Regions from separate parts of the Streptomyces sp. NPDC004609 genome, predicted to be linked through region 2. Evidence: predicted binding sites of a transcription regulator. Region 2 holds the regulator's gene; the other holds the start of a gene.
What was found. Region 2 encodes HspR, which represses chaperone genes until heat shock. Its sites were predicted from a motif close to TTGAGNNNNNNNNNCTCAA; they were not measured.
Positions count from the first base shown of each region.

Region 1: a site for HspR is predicted at 2,908-2,926, ahead of lon (endopeptidase La). Genes of this name have one in related genera too.

Region 1 is NZ_JBIALS010000038.1:61,497-70,477, reverse strand. Features, by position in the region: gene ACFYT4_RS29780 (pentapeptide repeat-containing protein) at 1-156, opposite strand, end outside; gene lon (endopeptidase La) at 465-2,885, opposite strand; gene ACFYT4_RS29770 (hypothetical protein) at 3,090-3,728, shown strand; gene ACFYT4_RS29765 (RNA polymerase sigma factor) at 3,812-4,426, shown strand; gene ACFYT4_RS29760 (zf-HC2 domain-containing protein) at 4,423-5,430, shown strand; gene ACFYT4_RS29755 (ABC transporter ATP-binding protein) at 5,427-6,269, shown strand; gene ACFYT4_RS29750 (hypothetical protein) at 6,828-8,183, shown strand; gene ACFYT4_RS29745 (hypothetical protein) at 8,240-8,842, shown strand.
Region 2 is NZ_JBIALS010000004.1:250,263-259,243, forward strand. Features, by position in the region: gene ACFYT4_RS05825 (pyridoxal phosphate-dependent aminotransferase) at 1-3, shown strand, start outside; gene ACFYT4_RS05830 (hypothetical protein) at 224-1,498, shown strand; gene ACFYT4_RS05835 (YbjN domain-containing protein) at 1,665-2,213, opposite strand; gene clpB (ATP-dependent chaperone ClpB) at 2,460-5,063, opposite strand; gene ACFYT4_RS05845 (pyridoxamine 5'-phosphate oxidase family protein) at 5,220-5,630, shown strand; gene ACFYT4_RS05850 ((2Fe-2S)-binding protein) at 5,748-6,068, opposite strand; gene ACFYT4_RS05855 (helix-turn-helix transcriptional regulator) at 6,431-7,414, shown strand; gene ACFYT4_RS05860 (heat shock protein transcriptional repressor HspR) at 7,725-8,168, opposite strand; gene dnaJ (molecular chaperone DnaJ) at 8,176-8,981, opposite strand, start outside.

The DNA of each region.
Region 1 (8,981 bases), on a different contig from region 2:
TTCCGCGTTCAGATTGCGGCAGGGCGTACCGGCGTCCTTGTCCACGGCGAAGTCGGCCGACGCGGTGAAGGGCAGGGCGACGCAGCACAGCCCGAAACAGCTTCCGCAGTCCGCCCGGAGCTCGCTGGTCCCGGTCGGCCGGGCGGTTGTCTCCATCCGCCCATTGTGGCGGAAGGGTGGGATACCCCCGGAGCACGGGCACCCGGGGGTACTTCCCTCATCATCCACAGAAAGGGATCGGCGATACAGATTACGGGCGAAGTGATACGGGGGCGGCGGCCGCGGCAGGCGGACGGCGCAGGCAGGCGGGCAGGCCGAAGACAGGGCGACGCCCCGGCGGGACCTGCCTCCCGCCGGGGCATCCCCGGTATCCCCTGCCCCCTGCCTCCTCACTCCCGCGACCGTGCTCCGGCGGTCCAGCCCCGCTCCCCGTCTCCCGCCTCCCGGCCCGGAGGCCGGGCGGGTCACGCGGCGGCCGGAACCGCCACCTCCGCCGGGGCGAGCGCGATCTCCAGCACCTGGCGGACATCCGTCACCGGGTGCACCTCCAGCGTGTCGAGGATCTCGGCCGGGACATCGTCCAGGTCCGCCTCGTTCCGCTTCGGGATCACGACCGTCGTGATGCCCGCCCGGTGCGCGGCCAGCAGCTTCTGCTTCAGACCGCCGATGGGCAGCACCCGCCCGGTCAGCGACACCTCGCCCGTCATCGCCACATCCGTACGGACCAGCCGTCCGGACAGCAGCGACGCCAGCGCCGTCGTCATCGTGATACCCGCGCTCGGGCCGTCCTTCGGCACCGCTCCGGCCGGGAAGTGGATGTGCACACCCCGGTCCTTGAGGTCGGCGACCGGAAGCTCGGTCTCCGCCCCGCGCGAGCGCAGGAAGCTCAGCGCGATCTGCGCCGACTCCTTCATCACGTCGCCCAGCTGGCCCGTGAGGGTCAGACCGGACGCGCCCGTCTCCGGATCGGCGAGCGACGCCTCCACGAAGAGGACGTCACCGCCCGCCCCGGTGACCGCGAGCCCGGTGGCGACACCCGGCACGGCCGTACGGCGCTCGGCCGGGTCCTGCGCGGACTCGGGCACATGGTGCGGCCGTCCGATCAGGGAGCGCAACTGCCCCGCCCCGATGGTGAACGGCAGTTCCCGGTCACCCAGCGCGTGCTGGGCGGCCACCTTGCGCAGCAGCCGGGCGATCGAGCGCTCCAGATTGCGGACGCCCGCCTCACGGGTGTACTCGCCCGCGATCCTGCGCAGCGCCGAGTCCTCCAGGACCACCTCGCCGGGCTCCAGGCCCGCCCGCTCCAGCTGGCGCGGCAGCAGGTGGTCCCGGGCGATGACGACCTTCTCGTCCTCGGTGTAGCCGTCCAGCCTGACCAGTTCCATCCGGTCGAGCAGGGCCTCCGGGATGGCCTCCAGCACATTCGCGGTGGCCAGGAAGACGACGTCGCTCAGGTCGAGTTCGACCTCCAGGTAGTGGTCACGGAAGGTGTGGTTCTGCGCGGGGTCCAGCACTTCGAGCAGGGCCGCCGCCGGGTCGCCCCGGAAGTCCGAGCCGACCTTGTCGATCTCGTCGAGCAGGACCACCGGGTTCATGGACCCGGCCTCCTTGATCGCCCGTACGATCCGGCCGGGCATCGCGCCCACATACGTACGCCGGTGGCCGCGGACCTCGGCCTCGTCCCGGACGCCGCCGAGGGCGACCCGGACGAACGTGCGGCCCATGGCATGGGCCACGGACTCGCCGAGGCTCGTCTTGCCGACGCCCGGCGGGCCGACGAGCGCGAGAACCGCGCCCCCGCGCCGCCCGCCGACCACGCCGAGCCCCCGGTCGGCGCGCCGCTTGCGCACCGCCAGGTATTCGGTGATCCGCTCCTTCACGTCCTGGAGACCCGCGTGCTCGGCGTCCAGGGTGTTCTTCGCGCCCTGGATGTCGTACCCGTCCTCGGTGCGCTCGTTCCACGGCAGTTCGAGGACGGTGTCGAGCCAGGTGCGGATCCAGGAGCCCTCGGGGCTCTGGTCGCTGGACCGCTCCAGCTTCTCGACCTCCTTGAGGGCGGCCTCCCGCACCTTCTCGGGCAGGTCGGCGGCCTCGACACGGGCCCGGTAGTCGTCGGACTCGTCGGCGCCGTCCTTGCTCTCGCCGTTCAGCTCGCGCAGCTCCTTGCGGACCGCGTCGAGCTGGCGGCGGAGCAGGAACTCGCGCTGCTGCTTGTCGACGCCCTCCTGGACGTCCTTGGCGATCGACTCGGCGACGTCCTGCTCGGCGAGGTGCTCTCGGAGCTGCTCGGTCGCGAGCCTGAGACGGGCGACCGGATCGGCGGTCTCCAGCAGCTCGATCTTCTGAGCGGTGGTCAGGAACGGTGAGTATCCCGAGTTGTCGGCGAGCTGGGAGACGTCGTCGATCTGCTGGACGCGGTCGACGACCTGCCAGGCACCGCGCTTCTTCAGCCAGTTGGTGGCCAGCGCCTTGTACTCCGTGACCAGCTCGGCGACCTGTCCCGGCAGCGGATCGGGCACGGACTCCTCGATCCGGGTGCCCTCGATCCAGAGCGCCGCGCCCGGTCCGGAGGTCCCCGCCCCGATCTTCACCCGGCCGCGCCCGCGGATGAGCGCGCCGGGGTCGCCGTCGGAGAGCCGTCCGACCTGCTCCACGGTCCCGAGCACACCGATCCCCGCATACGTCCCGTCCACACGCGGAACAAGCAGCACCTGGGGCTTGCTTGCCCCCCTGGAGCGCGCGGCGGCCTGCGCGGCCTCGACCGCGGCCCGTACCTCGTTGTCGGTCAGGTCCAGCGGCACCACCATTCCGGGCAGCACGACCTCGTCGTCGAGCGGCAGCACGGGCAGGGTGAACGGTGTGAACGCTTCGGACTCAGCAGCCATGATCTCCCCTTAGGCAGTGAAGTTGAGCTATGTGGACTCAATGCCTGGGGGCCTTGCATTGTTCCCGGACCGCTGTTCGCTCTGAGCGATCAAGGAGAGGCCGGTGGTGAAGGGGCAGCATCCGGCGACCCCCGCCGGAGGGACCACCCGAGCACATGTCCGGATTCATCCGTGCCGAGGGCGGCGATCCCCCATACTGCGGCGATGAGCCCGCCGCCGCCCGCCGCCCCGCTCCTCTCCCCGGGCCTCTCCCGCTCGTCCCCCTCCTCCCCCTCGTCCATCTCGCGTGCCGTGTCCTCCGTTCCCTCGCGACTGCGTACGCCGGTCTGCGCGGCCGTTCTGCTGGCGGCGCTGACCACGGGATGCACGGACACCAGCGACGGCTCCGCCCCCGGACGTACTCCCGCGTCGGCGACGGCCTCCCGGGGGCCCGTCGGATCCGCTCCGGCTCCGCGGCCCGAGCCGCCCTCCGTGCCCCCTACCGCGACGGCCTCGGCACCGTCACCCGCGCCCGGGCGGGCCGGTGTCCTGGTGGTCGTGACCGTCACCGGCGGGATCGCCGGGGTGAACGACCGGCTGACCGTCCGTGAGGACGGCACCTACACCACGGCCTCACCGCCCGGCCCCGACCGGAGCGGCCGGATGACACCCGCCGGGCTGAGGGCACTGCGCCGGGCCCTGGACAAGGCCGGCTTCCCCCGGCTGCCCGCCACGGCCACCGGCCCCCCGGTGGCGGACGGGTTCCACTACCGGATCACCCACGGCGGACACACGGTCGTCACGGACGACGTCTCACAGCCGCCCGCCCTGCGGGACGTGTTCACGGCGCTCCCCAGCCGGTAGCAACACCCCTCCCACCGGCCTCGGGAGAAGTACGGGAGGAGAGACGGAGAACCGGACCGGGCCCTCCGTGCGATAGACAGGGCATGAGGCCGATACGCCGCAAGGGAGCGGACGAGGACGACGACGCGGCTCTGCTGCGGGCCGTCGCCCGTGGCGACGCCGACGCGCTCGCGACGCTCTACGACCGGCACGCGGGCTGGCTGCACACCCGGCTGACGCGCCGCTGCGCGGACGCCGAGACCGTACGGGAAGTGCTCCAGGACACCTTCGTCACCGTCTGGCGCTCCGCGGGATCGCACCGCGGCGGCGAGGCGGGCGGCTGGCTGTGGGTGATCGCGGCCCGGCGGCTGGCGGACGCGCGGCGGGCACAGGCGCGGGAGGAGCGGGCCCGGCCCGGGCCCGCGCACGACGTCCGGGAGGCGGGCGGGGCGGCCGAGCCCGTGCCGTCCGCCGAGGAACGGGTGCTGGCGGGGCTGGAGTACGGGGATGTCGGTGCCGCCCTGGACCGTATCCCGCCCGAGCTGCGGGACGTCCTGCGCGCCACGGTCATCGACGGGCTGACCACCCGTGAGACCGCCCGGCTGCTCGGGATCCCGGAGGGCACGGTCAAGACCCGGGCACTGCGGGCCCGCCGCGAGCTGCGGGTGGCGCTGGAGCGGATCGCCCCGGACACACACCCGCTGGGAGGCACCGCGTGAGGGACCGGCAGACGAACGCCTGGCATGTGAGCGCACCGCTCGCCGCCCGGTACACCGACGGTTCGGCCGCGGAGCCGGACGCCTGGTCGCTGGAGAAGCACATCGAGTCGTGCGGGCCGTGCGCGGCCCTGGTCTCGGCCGCCGCGAGGCGGGGCACGGCGGCGCCCGTGCTCGACCGGGTGCGTACGGCCGTGCTGGCGGAGGCGGCGGCATCGGCCCGCGCGCCCTCCCCCACGCGGGCGGTACGGGCGGTGGCGCGGGGAGCACAAGCAGTACAGGCAGTACAGGTGCTACGGAAGGTGCTCGCGGTACGGCCGAGGCTGCTCCCCACCCGTGCCGCTCCCGTGGGATGGACCGCCCGCATGGTCTGGGCGGCCGGACCGGCGCTGCGCGGGCCGTGGTTCGCGGGGTTGCTGCTGGTGGTCGCGGGGGCGCTGCTCCTGGCGTACGGCACCGGCTTCGGCGAGGCGCGCCCGCTGCTGCTCGCGCTGGCCCCGGTGCTGCCGCTCGCGGGGGTCGCCCTGTCGTACGGACCGTACGCGGACCCGATGTACGAGATCACGGCGACGGCCCCCTCCGGCGGGCTGCGGCTGCTGCTCACCCGGACGGCCGCGGTCCTGGCCGTGTGCGTTCCGCTGCTGACGGCGGCCGGGGCCCTGCTGCCGCCGGTGTCCCGGGTGACCGGCGGCGGGGAGCTGCCGGAGGCGGGGGAGCCGGTGCTGTCGCCGGGCGCGTGGCTGCTGCCGGGGCTGGCCCTGACGGTGGCGGCGCTCGCGCTGGGCTCGTACATCGGTCTCCGGCTCGCCGCGTCGGCACTGGGCTGCGGCTGGCTGGCGGTGGTGTTCCCGCCGGCGCTGGTGTCCGTACCGGGGAGGTTCGGCGCGCGGATCGAGCCGTATGTCTCCGGACCGGCCGTCCAGACCGCCTGGGCCGGGGCGGCCGTGGTGTGCGCGGGGCTGCTCGCCGTACGCCGTTCGACCTTCGACCGACTGGAGAAACTGTGAGCACATCAGCGGGCGCCGGGGCCGGCACCCGGCGGGGGAACGCCGTGGCGGTCACCGGGCTGACGGTCCGGCACCGGCGCACGGTCGCGCTGGACGCGGTCGACCTGGACTTCGGCGTCGGCGTGCACGGGCTGCTCGGCCCGAACGGCGCGGGCAAGACCTCCCTGATCCGGGTGCTGGCCACGGTGGCCGCGCCCGCGCGGGGGCGGGTCGAACTGCTCGGCCGTGATGTGTCGTCGCAGGGGGAGCGGGCGGAGGTCCGGCGGCGGCTGGGCTATCTGCCGCAGGAGTTCGGCTACTACCCGGGATTCACGGTCCGTGAGTTCGTGGCGTACGTCGCCTGGTTGAAGGAGATGCCGGCGCGGGAGGTCCCGGGCGCGGTGGAGCGCGCCGTGGAACGGGTGGGGCTGGCGGGCCGTATCGACGCCAAGGTGAAAACGCTGTCGGGCGGGATGGTGCGCCGGGTGGGGATCGCGCAGGCGATCGTGAACGAACCGGAGCTGCTGCTGCTCGACGAGCCGACCGCCGGTCTCGATCCGGAGCAGCGCGTCGAATTCAGAGCACTGCTCCGGGATGTGGGCGGCGCTTCCACGGTGATCGTCTCCACCCATCTCGTGGAGGACGTGGCCGCCGCCTGCTCCCGGGTGACCCTGATCGAGGGAGGCCGGGTGGCCTACCAGGGTGCGACGGAGGAGCTGTCCGCTCTGGGGAGGGGCGCGCCCGACGAGGCGGGCAACCCGATCGAGCGCGGCTACACGGTGGCGCTGCGCGGGCACCGGTCCGCGACCGGACGGATACCCGTCCCCGGCGCGCCCGAGGGCCCGGCGGCCACCCGATGACGCGCCGCCACGCGGACCGCGCCCTCCGCCCCGCCGGATACGCCCACGGAGGTTCCCGCCCCGGGGCCCCGCCCTCCGCTTCCGCGGCCGGAGTCCCGCGTACCGGGGCCGCCCGGAGCGCGTCCTCACCCACCGACCCCGCCGGGGGCATCCGATGAGCGCCACCGGCACCCCCGCGGACATCTCCGCGGATGCCCCCGCGTCCACCGCCCGGAGCGCCGGCGAGAGCTCCCGCCTCCCGCGCCACGCTCCCCGGCCCCACGCCACCCGGGTTCACGGCCCCCGGATTCACGGCCCCCGGGTCCAGGGCCCCCGGCCCCACGCCACCCGGGTCCAGGGCCCCCGGATTCACGGCCCCCGGGTCCAGGGCCCCCGGCCCCACGCCACCCGGGTCCAGGGCCCCCGGATTCACGGCCCCCGGGTCCAGGGCCCCCGGGTCAAGGGCCCGCGACACCTCCACGGCCTCCGGGGCCTCCGCGGTCCGTCCCCGTACCGGGGCCGCCCGAGCGGGACCCCCGTGACGGCCCCCTCACCCACCGACCTCACCGGGGGCACCCGTTGAAGACCGCCCGTACCTCCAGCGGCAGCCCCGCGGACGCACCCGCCGCCGCCACGGCCACGACCTCCGCCGCCGTCCGGCGCGTACGGCCCCTGCGCGGTGAGCTGGTGCACGGGATCGGGCCGTGGACCGGGGCGGCCGTCCTCGTGACGGTACTGATCGTGATGAACGCGCACACGCAGTCGCCCTTCGCCTGGCCGAGCCGCCGCGGAGAACTCACCGAACTGCTCCGCGGTGCGGGCCTGGTGATCGGCGGGCCGCTCAGCGCCGCCGCCGGGTGCTGGCACGGCGGCCGGGAGCGCCGGCGCAGAACCCTGGAGCTGAGGCGCTCCTTCGCCCGCGGCGGCATGCGCCAGGCCCTGGTCGCCGCCGCGCCCGCCGCGCTGTGGCCCGCGGTCGGCTATCTCCTCGCGGCGGCCGTTCCGCTGCTGGCGACCTGGCCCTACTCCGACGGTGGCCTCTCCCATCTCGCCCTCCCCCTCGCCGACGCCCTCGCGCTCGCCGCCCTGGGTGTCCTCGGCTTCGTCGCCGGACGGCTGGTGCCGTGGCGGCTCACCGCTCCGCTGGCCGCCGTGATGGTCTTTCTGCTGATCGCCACGGTGCGGAGCGGGTACGGGCAGGACCCCAGCCCGCTCAACCCCGCCGATGTGCACGACTTCGCCTGGGACCGGCCGGTCTGGTGGTTCGCACCCGCCTCCGCCGGCTGGCTCGGCGGTCTGGCCGCCGCCGCGCTGCTCCTGTACGCCGCCCGGCGCCGCGCCACCGCGCTCGTACCGCTCACCGTTGCCGTCGGCTGCGCCGCCGCGCTGGTCTCCGCGGGCCCCGGCCTCTGGCGGCCGGACCCCGGGGCGGCCCGCCTCGTCTGCGACGACGGCACCCCGCAGGTCTGTGTCACCGCGGTGGACCGCGCGCTGCTTCCGGCCGTCTCCGCCGCGCTCGCCGACCTGAACGACCGGCTCCGCGGCCTTCCCGGCGCCCCCGTCCGCTGGGTCGACGGGCCGAGGCCCCCGACGTCCGACGAGGCCCAGCTGCCGTCGCCGGGCCCGGAATCCGCGCGCGGCCGGCTGAAGAATCCCCAGCAGTACGGACACTGGGCGGTCCAGTACCTCTTCTCCGAGACCTGCGAGCCCAGCGACCACGACCCCGAGAACCCGGCCTGGAGGCGCGCGTCCGACATCAACTCGGCGGTGATCCAGTGGCTGTCGCCGCCCGGATCCGCCGGGGCGGACCCCTTGCCGGAGACCAGGGAGTACGTCGACCGGCTGAACGCCAAGCCGCCCGCCGGGCAGCGCGACTATCTGGCCCGCTATCTGACGTCGGACACCTGCCGCGCCGACCAGGTGCCCGTCCCGTGACCGCGTTCCGCACGCCCGCGTCCCGCCCGCGGCCTCTCCGTACGAGCACGTTCCGCATGAGCGGGTTCGCCCTGTACGGCCGCTCCCGGGCGCTTCCCGCCACCCTCGCGGCGCTCGTCGCCACGGCCCTGGCCGCGGCGGTGGCCGCGCACTGGCTGCGGGGGCTGCCGGACGCCGGGGAGAGCGCGCGGGAGCCGGTCGTGCTGCTGGGGCCGCTGCTGGCCACGGCGGCGGTGGGGACGGGTCTGTACACGCCGAGCGACGAGCTGGACCGTACGGCGGTACGGCGCTGGTGGCCCCGGCGGCTGCTGCACGTCCTCGCCCTCACGGCCCTGGCGGCGGTGGCGCTCGCGGCGGCGGTCCCCGGCGATCCCGGACAGCACGGCGCCCCCGCGATGGTCCGCAACGTGCTCGGCGCGACGGGGGTGACCGCGGCGGCGGCGACGGTGCTGGGAGCGCGGCTCAGCTGGCTGCCGATGACGGTCTGCACGGGCGCGATCCAGTTCGCCGGAGCGACGGGGGCGGCCGGGGGTGCGGCCGGGTGGCTGTGGCCCCTCCACGCGGGCCCGCAGCCGGCCGCGTGGCTCTCGGCGACGGTGGCCTTCGTCCTGGGCACGGCCCTGCTCGTCGCGCTGGGCCCCCGCCGCGAAGGCCTCTAGCAGCCGTCCGGTCCGCATCCTCCAGGAGCTGTCCGGTCCGCCGGGAGCCGGAACCCCCGCCGTGCGTGTTCATCCGCCGGCGGAGCGGCACCGGCAGCGCCCCGGGCCTGGACCGGGCCCACCTGAGCGACTTCGTCCC
Region 2 (8,981 bases):
TGAGCCCCGCGCCTCCCCGGCGGGCACGGGGGCCGGCCGGGGGCCTGAGCCGGGCGGCGTCCGGGTGGTCCCGGGCGGGTCCGGGGGTCCGGGCGGGGGCCCGTAACCCGTCGGCGCCCGGACGGGCGGCAGGACACGGACGCCTTCACACGTCCGGGTGGGATTCCGGAGGCAACCGGCCCTGTCGGCTGTCTTGCGCTCGCGTGAGCCGCCCGGGCCGCTCATGTTGTGTCGGACGACACAACCGCGCGCCCGGAGGTGCCCCCTGTCCGCCGAGACCTTCGACGAAGCAGCGGTGGCGGGTACACCGCACCTCCCCCGCCTGCGCGCCGGACTCCTGCGGGCCGCCCCCGCGCTCGGGCTGTTCGCGGTGGCGCGCCTGACCGGGCTGCTGGTGATGTCCGGCTGGGCCTGGCACATCGGCCGCAGACCGCGCGCGATCCTCGGCAGGGCCTGGGACTCCGACTGGTACATGCTGATCGCCGAACACGGCTACGGCCGCACCCTGACCTGGCCCGACGGCGCGGTCCAGAGCGATCTGGCGTTCTTCCCGCTCTACCCCGGCCTGGTGCGGACCGTGTCGGCGGTGCTGCCGGTGACCAGCGGGACGGTCGGGCTGCTGATCTCCTGGACCGCGGCGGGCGCGGCGGCCCTCGGGATCTACGCGATCGGGGAACGGCTCTACGGGCGGCGCGCCGCGACGGTACTGGTGCTGCTGTGGGGGCTGCTGCCCCACTCGATCGTGCTGACCATGGCGTATACGGAACCGCTGCTCACCGCGTTCGCCGCCTGGTCGCTGTACGCGGTGCTGACCCGGCACTGGGTGTGGGCCGGGGCGCTCTCCGCGCTGGCGGGCCTGGCGCGCCCGAACGGGATCGCGGTGGCGGCGGCCGTGACGGGAGTCGCCTGCTGGGAGCTGCTCCGGCGCCACCGGCGGCGGGAGCGGCTGCTCGGGCTGCGGAACGTCCTCGGCCGGGCGGGCGGCGGAGGGGAGCCCGCGACCTGGCGGATCTGGCTCGGCGCCGCGCTGGCGCCGCTGGGCTGGTGCGCGTACGTGCTCTACGTCGGCTTCCGCAAGGGCGATCCGCTGGGCGGGTACTTCGCGGTCCAGCGCGGCTGGACGTCGACGTTCGACTTCGGGACCGGGGCACTGCGGGTGGTGCGGGACATCGTGCTGCGGCCGACGGTGCTCCCGCTGGTGATGGCGCTGCTGATCGTGGTGGTGTCGGTGGCGCTGTTCGCCGTACTGGTGCTGGAGCGGCCACCGGCGGCGCTGGTCGTCTACACCGGTGTCCTGGTACTGATCACGATCGGGGGCTCGGGCTTCTTCGAGTCGAAGCCGCGCTTTCTGCTGCCCGCGTTCCCGCTGCTGCTGCCGGTCGCGCTGGCGCTGACGAGAGCCCGGCCACCGGCGGCGGTCGCGGTGACCGTCGCGCTGGCCGGGCTCTCGTTCGCCTATGGGACGTATCTGCTGACGCTGTCCCCGGTCGCGCTGTAGTCCATCGCGCGGCGGTACGCGGACCCGCCCGTCCGCGCGGACCCGCCCGCGCACACGGATTCGGCCGAAGGGCGCGGGCACGCCCGGAGTACGGGGACCCGCCCGGAGGACACGGACCTCCGGGACGGCGTGCGCCGTCTGGAGCGAGCGTTCCATCCAGTGCGGCTCAGGCGTCGGCGGAGGGCGTGTCGCCGCCCTCGTCCCCGTCCTGCGCCGGCTTGATGCCGAGGTGCTCGGCGAACCACTTGTCGAACTCGATCGACGCGCTGACCCAGCCGACGGTCGACTGGACGAAGTGGTCCAGGCTGACGCCCGTACCGATCAGCATCTGCGCCTCGCCGATGAGGCGGATGGTGGCGCCGCCCTCCTCGTCCTCGTGGAGGTGCGTGTACACCTTGGGCCACAGGGTGCGGCGGTTCCAGTCGTCGATCGCCTCCAGGATCTGGTTGCGGTCGTCGACGGGCAGCGGCCGGTCGTAGAAGGTCCGGACGGAGAAGACCTGCTGCTCCGCCTCACCGCGGAACATGAAGTACGTGCGGAATTCCTCCCACGGGGCGGCGAGGTCGCCCTCGTCGTCAATGACGTACTTCAGCTCCATCTGCTCCAGGAGCTGCTTGACGAGGTCCTGATCGGGAACGACGGGGCCCGCCGGTCCTTCGGCCTGAGGCTGGGGCTGGCCCCCGAAATTCGGAATCGAGGACGGATCGATGGTCACCGTGGATTTCCCTTCGTACGGTTGCCGCCATCCTCCCCCATCCCGGGGCGGGAGTGGCAACCCCCACCCCATGAGCCGTCCTGTTTGCCACCAGGGATGGGTAAATCCCGGGGTCACCGCCGGCGGCCCCGGGATCCGCGCGTCCGCAGGCGGGGCCACCGCGCGTACCCGGCGGGTCCGGGGCCGGCCGCGACACCGCCGCCCGCCCCGGGCCCTGCCCCGGCCAACCGCCCTCGGAGGGGCCGTTCAGAGGGTCTTCCCGGAGACCGGCACCGGGCCCACGATCAGGCCGTCCTCGAAACGGTCCACCCGCACGGTGTCACCGTCCGTGACCTCACCGGCGAGGATCTCCTTGGCGAGCCGGTCGCCAATCGCCGTCTGGATCAGCCGCCGCAGCGGCCGTGCGCCGTACGCGGGGTCGTTGCCCTCGTCCGCGAGCCACTCCAGCGCCGCGGGCGTGACGTCCAGCGCCAGCCGGCGGTCGGCCAGCCGCCGCGCGAGCCGGTCGATCTGGAGCTTCGCGATGTGCTCCAGCTCGCCCTTGGTGAGCGCGGAGAACACCACCAGATCGTCGAGCCGGTTCAGGAACTCCGGCTTGAAAGAGGCCCGTACGACCTCCAGGACCTGCTGCTTCTTCTCCTCCGCGCCGGTCAGCGGCTCCACCAGGAACTGGCTGCCCAGATTGGAGGTGAGGATCAGGATCGTGTTGCGGAAGTCGACCGTCCGGCCCTGGCCGTCGGTGAGCCGGCCGTCGTCGAGGACCTGGAGCAGGATGTCGAAGACCTCCGGGTGCGCCTTCTCCACCTCGTCGAGCAGGACCACGCTGTACGGACGGCGGCGCACGGCCTCGGTGAGCTGGCCGCCCTCCTCGTACCCGATGTAGCCGGGAGGGGCGCCGACCAGCCGGGCGACGCTGTGCTTCTCGCTGTACTCCGACATGTCGATCCGGACCATCGCCCGCTCGTCGTCGAAGAGGAAGTCCGCGAGGGCCTTCGCCAGCTCGGTCTTGCCGACACCGGTCGGGCCGAGGAAGAGGAAGGAGCCGGTGGGCCGGTCGGGGTCCGCGATCCCGGCGCGTGAGCGCCGCACCGCGTCGGACACCGCCCGGACCGCCTCGGTCTGGCCGATGAGCCGGCGGCCCAGCTCCTCCTCCATCCGCAGCAGTTTCTGGGTCTCGCCCTCCAGCAGCCGCCCGGCGGGGATCCCGGTCCAGGAGCCGACCACGTCCGCGATGTCGTCGGGGCCGACCTCCTCCTTGACCATGGTGTCGGTACGGGCCTCCGCCTCGGCCTCCGACGCCTCGGCCAGCTCCCGCTCCAGTGCCGGGATCTCCCCGTACAGCAGCTTGGAGGCGGAGTCGAAGTCGCCGTCGCGCTGGGCGCGTTCGGCCTGACCGCGCAGCTCGTCCAGCTTCTCCTTCAGCTCACCGACGCGGTTGAGGCCCTCCTTCTCCTTCTCCCAGCGGGCGGTGAGACCGCGCAGCTCCTCCTCCCGGTCGGCGAGGTCGCGGCGCAGCTTCTCCAGGCGCTGCCTGGACGCGGGGTCGGACTCGTTCTTGAGCGCCAGCTCCTCCATGCGCAGCCGGTCGACGGCGCGCTGCAGCTCGTCGATCTCGACCGGGGAGGAGTCGATCTCCATCCGGAGCCGGGAGGCGGCCTCGTCCACGAGGTCGATGGCCTTGTCGGGCAGGAACCGCGAGGTGATGTAGCGGTCGGAGAGGGTGGCCGCCGCCACCAGCGCCGAGTCGGCGATCTGCACCTTGTGGTGGGCCTCGTAGCGGCCCTTGAGCCCGCGCAGGATGGCGATGGTGTCCTCGACGGTCGGCTCGGCGACCAGCACCTGCTGGAAGCGCCGCTCCAGCGCCGGGTCCTTCTCGATCCGCTCGCGGTACTCGTCGAGCGTGGTCGCGCCGACCATCCGCAGCTCGCCGCGGGCCAGCATCGGCTTGAGCATGTTGCCCGCGTCCATGGCGGAGTCGCCGCCGGCGCCCGCGCCGACGACCGTGTGCAGCTCGTCGATGAAGGTGATGATCTGGCCGTCGCTCGCCTTGATCTCGGAGAGGACGGTCTTCAGCCGCTCCTCGAACTCACCCCGGTACTTCGCGCCCGCGACCATCGCGCCCAGGTCGAGGGCGACGAGCCGCTTGTTCTTCAGCGACTCGGGGACGTCGCCCTTCACGATCCGCTGGGCGAGGCCCTCCACGACGGCGGTCTTGCCGACGCCGGGCTCGCCGATGAGGACGGGGTTGTTCTTGGTGCGCCGGGAGAGCACCTGAACCACCCGGCGGATCTCCTGGTCACGGCCGATGACCGGGTCGAGCTTGCCCTCGCGGGCCGCGGCGGTGAAGTCCGTGCCGAACTTCTCCAGCGCCTTGTACTGTCCCTCGGGGTCGGGTGTGGTCACCCGGCGTCCTCCCCTGATCGTCTCGAAGGCTTCGAGCAGCTTCTTCGCCGTCGCGCCCTGTTCGCCCAGCACCTCCGCGGCCTGTCCGCCCTTGTCGGCGAGGCCGATCAACAGATGCTCGGTGGAGAGGTAGTCGTCTCCCAGCTCCTTGGCGTACCGTGCGGCGTCCGCGATGACGGCGAGGAACTCGCGGTTCGGCTGCGGCGGCGCGACGGTGGAGCCGGTGACGCTGGGCTGCGCGGCCAGAACCCGCTCCGCCCCGGCCCGTACGACGGCCTGGTCGGCCTCGACGGCGGCCAGGAGGTCGACGATGTTCGCGTTGTCCTGCCCCGTCAGCAGCGCCATCAGCAGATGCGGGGGAGTCAGATCGGGATGCCCCGCGGACACCGCCCGGCTGGTGGCGGCGTTGATGGCGTCCCGGCTCTTGTTGGTCAGCTCGGCGTCCACGTGCGGTCTCTCCTCCTGGCTCTCGACACGGGTTGACTGCTCTCGAACATGACTGCCCTCGAACGTCCCAAATGCTGACTCAGTCAACCTGCACAAAGTTGAGTCTATTCCACTCAACTGTATCCGCGCCACCGCCTCCGTCCCTACTCTGGGGCCATGGCCCCAGCAGACGTACACAGCCTCGGCCCCGACTACCTCGCGTTCTGGCGCGAATACCATCTGTGCACCCTCACCACACTGCGGCAGGACGGCAGCCCGCATGTCGTTCCGGTGGGTGTGACCCTCGACCCCGGGGAGGGCATCGCGCGGATCATCACCAACAAGGGCAGCCGGAAGGTGGCCAACATCCTGGGGTCGGCGCGGGAGGGCGGCGCGCGGGTGGCGGTGTGCCAGGTGGACCGCGGACGCTGGGCGACGCTGGAGGGCTCCGCGCGGGTGCGGACCGAGCCGGACGTGGTCGAGGACGCGGTACGCCGCTACGCGGAGCGCTACGGGCGGACGCCGGGGCCCAACCCGGACCGGGTGGTCATCGAGATCACGGTGAGCCGGGCGCTCGGCCGGGCCTGAGGGCCCGCCGGCCACGGCCTGCGGGCGCAGCACAGCGGCGCCATCGCGTTTCAGGTCCGCGATGGCGCCGCTGTGTGGGGGAAGTGCCGGAGCGACTTGGTACGACGGGGGAATCGCTCAGGCACTGCGGGGGGTGGCGGTGGTGGTGTCGGGCTCGGCCATCTGATGGTCGCGCTGGTCCAGGTTGACAAAAATCATGCCGTACCGGATGGCACAGCCGACGGGCTGCGGTGCACCGCGCGGCCGTCGCAGGCACCGGTATGCGCGGACGTCCTCGTCCTCCTCGCGGGCCACGACGATGGGCTCTCCGAACAGGGTCACCATCAACGAGTCGCCACGGTGGGGAATCGCCGTGACGAGGTCGATGAAGTGCCACCCCGAGCGGTAGGCCGTGGCCATCTCACGCCGGAAGACCCGGTCGTCCGGTGGAACGGTCATGCTTCCGAACCTTCGGGAGAGAGCTCCCAGGAGGGCTCACCGGACAGCACTCGAGCCGGCGCGCCGCCTTCCCGGGAGGTGACCGCGGGAGCGGACTCCCACGAGGGCTCACCCTGGGTCACCGCCACCGTCGGGACGGAGTCGCCTTCCCCGGAGAGCTCACCGCCGGCAGCCACCGCGCCGAACGCGGCCGCCGCCATGGCAAGGGCACATAGAGCACGTACCGTCCTAGACATGGGTGATCTCCACCTCATTTGATCATTCGTCCTCCCCCGCGAATAAGACGATGTCTCACTCCGAACGCTTGCACCAGCGACCGCAGGCATCATGTTCCTGTATTGCAGGAACATGAGGGGGTACATATGACGTCTATTGAGGGCGAACACGGACACCCTCACGCAGACGGCAAGCTGTGCGAGGCGGGAAAAAGTCTTTACATCACCGCTCTGCGCACCGGGCGTATCGCCCGGTCAGAAGCGGAATCCACACCGTGTCTCTTCGACCTCGCCCTGCTCGACCCGGATCCCTACGACGGTCAGTGGTTGCGACCCGTCCCGCCGACGACCGCTCTGTCACAGTTGATTCACCCCATCGAGCGGGAGATCCAGGAGCGCAGACGGCGGGCGGTCGCCCTCGCCGACGCTCTTGAGCCATTCATGGCCTTCACCGCTCAGAATTCCACCGTCCCGCAGGGGATAACCGTCCTTGAGGGCCTCAACCGCATCAACGCGACACTCGATCAGGTCACCGCCGGGTGCACGCAGGAGCTTCTCACCGTCCAGCCCGGCAGCGGGCGCCAGCCGCACTCCCTGGAGAAGGCGCTGCGGCGAGTGGAACCCCTGATCGAACGGGGTGTGCGCATGCGCACGCTCTATCAGCACACCGCCCGGCACCACCCCGCCACGCTCTCCTACATGGAGAAGGTGGCGCCCTCCGGAGTGGAGGTGCGCACCCTGGAGGAGATCATCGACAGGCTGATCATCGTCGACCGGCAGGTGGCCTTCATCCCGGCGAGCACCGACCGGCTCTTCGCGCTGGAGCTGCGGCACAAGGGGATCGTCGAGTATCTCGTCGGCGTCTTCGAGCAGTTCTGGCTGCACGGACTGCCGTGGGAGCAGCCGATCTCGTACGGACCCGACCTGGACGGCGTCACGGGTGTGCAGCGCTCCATCGCCAAGCTGCTGGTGGAGGGGCACGTGGACGAGGCGATCGCCCGCCGGCTCGGGATGAACGTCCGGACCTGCCGGGCCCATATCGCCAAGCTCGGGTCGTCGCTCGGCAGCGGCAGCCGGACCCAACTGGGTTATCTCATCGCCCAGTCGGGCATTCTGGAGCCCGATTCCTGAAGCCGCGGCCCCTCAGGAGCCCCCACCCGGGACGGGGGCCCTTGCGGGGCGGGCGGTTTCCGGTCGAACAGCGGGAGGCGCCCCCGCGCCCGGCTCCGCGCCGCAGGTCCGGGGCCGCAGAAGCTCGTCTGGCGGCACGGGGGCGGCGGGTACTCCCACGGGCCGCACAGGCGTACGACAGCCTCACAGGGGCAACACAGGCCCCACCAAGGGCCTTTGAGGCCCGGCCCGCTCCATCCGCTCGGCGGGGAAGGGCCGTTGAGGGCCCCATCGCCCGTACGGCACCCGGCGGAAGGGGCCCTTCGAAGCGCTACTCGCTCCGCTTGGGGCGCCACACCACCAGCGCGCTCGCCTGCTGCACGTCCTGGTACGGCACCAGATCGCGCCGGTACGAGGCGTGCACCTGGGCCTCGCGCTGCCGCATCGCCGCCGCCGCGGCCTCGACCGCGGCCGACAGCTCGGCGACCCGGGACTGCAGCGCGGCGACCTGGTTCTCCAGCTCGATGATGCGCTTGATCCCGGCGAGGTTGATGCCCTCGTCCTGCGACAACTGCTGGACGGTGCGCAGCAGTTCGATGTCGCGGGCCGAGTAGCGCCGACCCCGGCCCGCGGTGCGGTCCGGGGAGACCAGGCCCAGCCTGTCGTACTGCCGCAGGGTCTGCGGATGCAGCCCCGAGAGCTGGGCGGCCACCGAGATGACGTACACCGGCGACTCATCGGTCAGCTGATAGGGGTTGCGGCGCCTTCCGTCCATGGGGTTCTCATGCTCCCTTCGCGGCCTGGAACAGCTCGGCCCTCGGGTCCTCGTCCGCGGTGGCTTCGCGGTACGCCTCCAGCGCTTCCTTCGCCTTGTCGCTCAGATCCTCGGGAACCGCGACCTCGACGGTGACCAGCAGGTCACCCCGGGTCCCGTCCTTGCGGACGGCCCCCTTGCCGCGGGCGCGCATCGTCCGTCCGTTGGGGGTGCCGGCGGGCAGCTTCAGCGTCACCGGGGGGCCGCCGAGCGTGGGCACCTTCACCTCGCCGCCGAGCACCGCCTCGGTGTACGAGACGGGCACGGTGACCGTGAGATTGTCGCCCCGGCGGCCGAACACGGGGTGCGTGCCGACATGGACGACCACGTACAGATCGCCGGCGGGACCGCCGCGCTCACCGGGGGCGCCCTTGCCGCGCAGCCGGATCCGCTGGCCGTCGGAGACGCCCGCGGGGACCCTGACCTGCATGGTGCGCGAGGAGCGGGCACGCCCGCTGCCCTTGCAGACATCGCAGGGGTCCTGCGCGATCAGCCCCCGGCCCTTGCAGTCGACGCACGGGTCGGTCAGCGAGAAGGAGCCGCTGCCGCCGCGCGAGACCTGTCCGGTGCCGACACAGGTCGGGCACACCCGGGGCGTGCCGTTCTTGTCGCCGGTGCCGGAACACGCCTTGCACGGCGCCGAGCTGGACATCCTCAGCGGGACCGTGGCCCCGTCGACCGCCTCGGTGAAGCTGAGCGTGACCTCCGACTCGATGTCCTGGCCGCGGCGCGGCTGGACCCGGGTGCCCGTCGCCGTACCGCGGTTGAACAGGC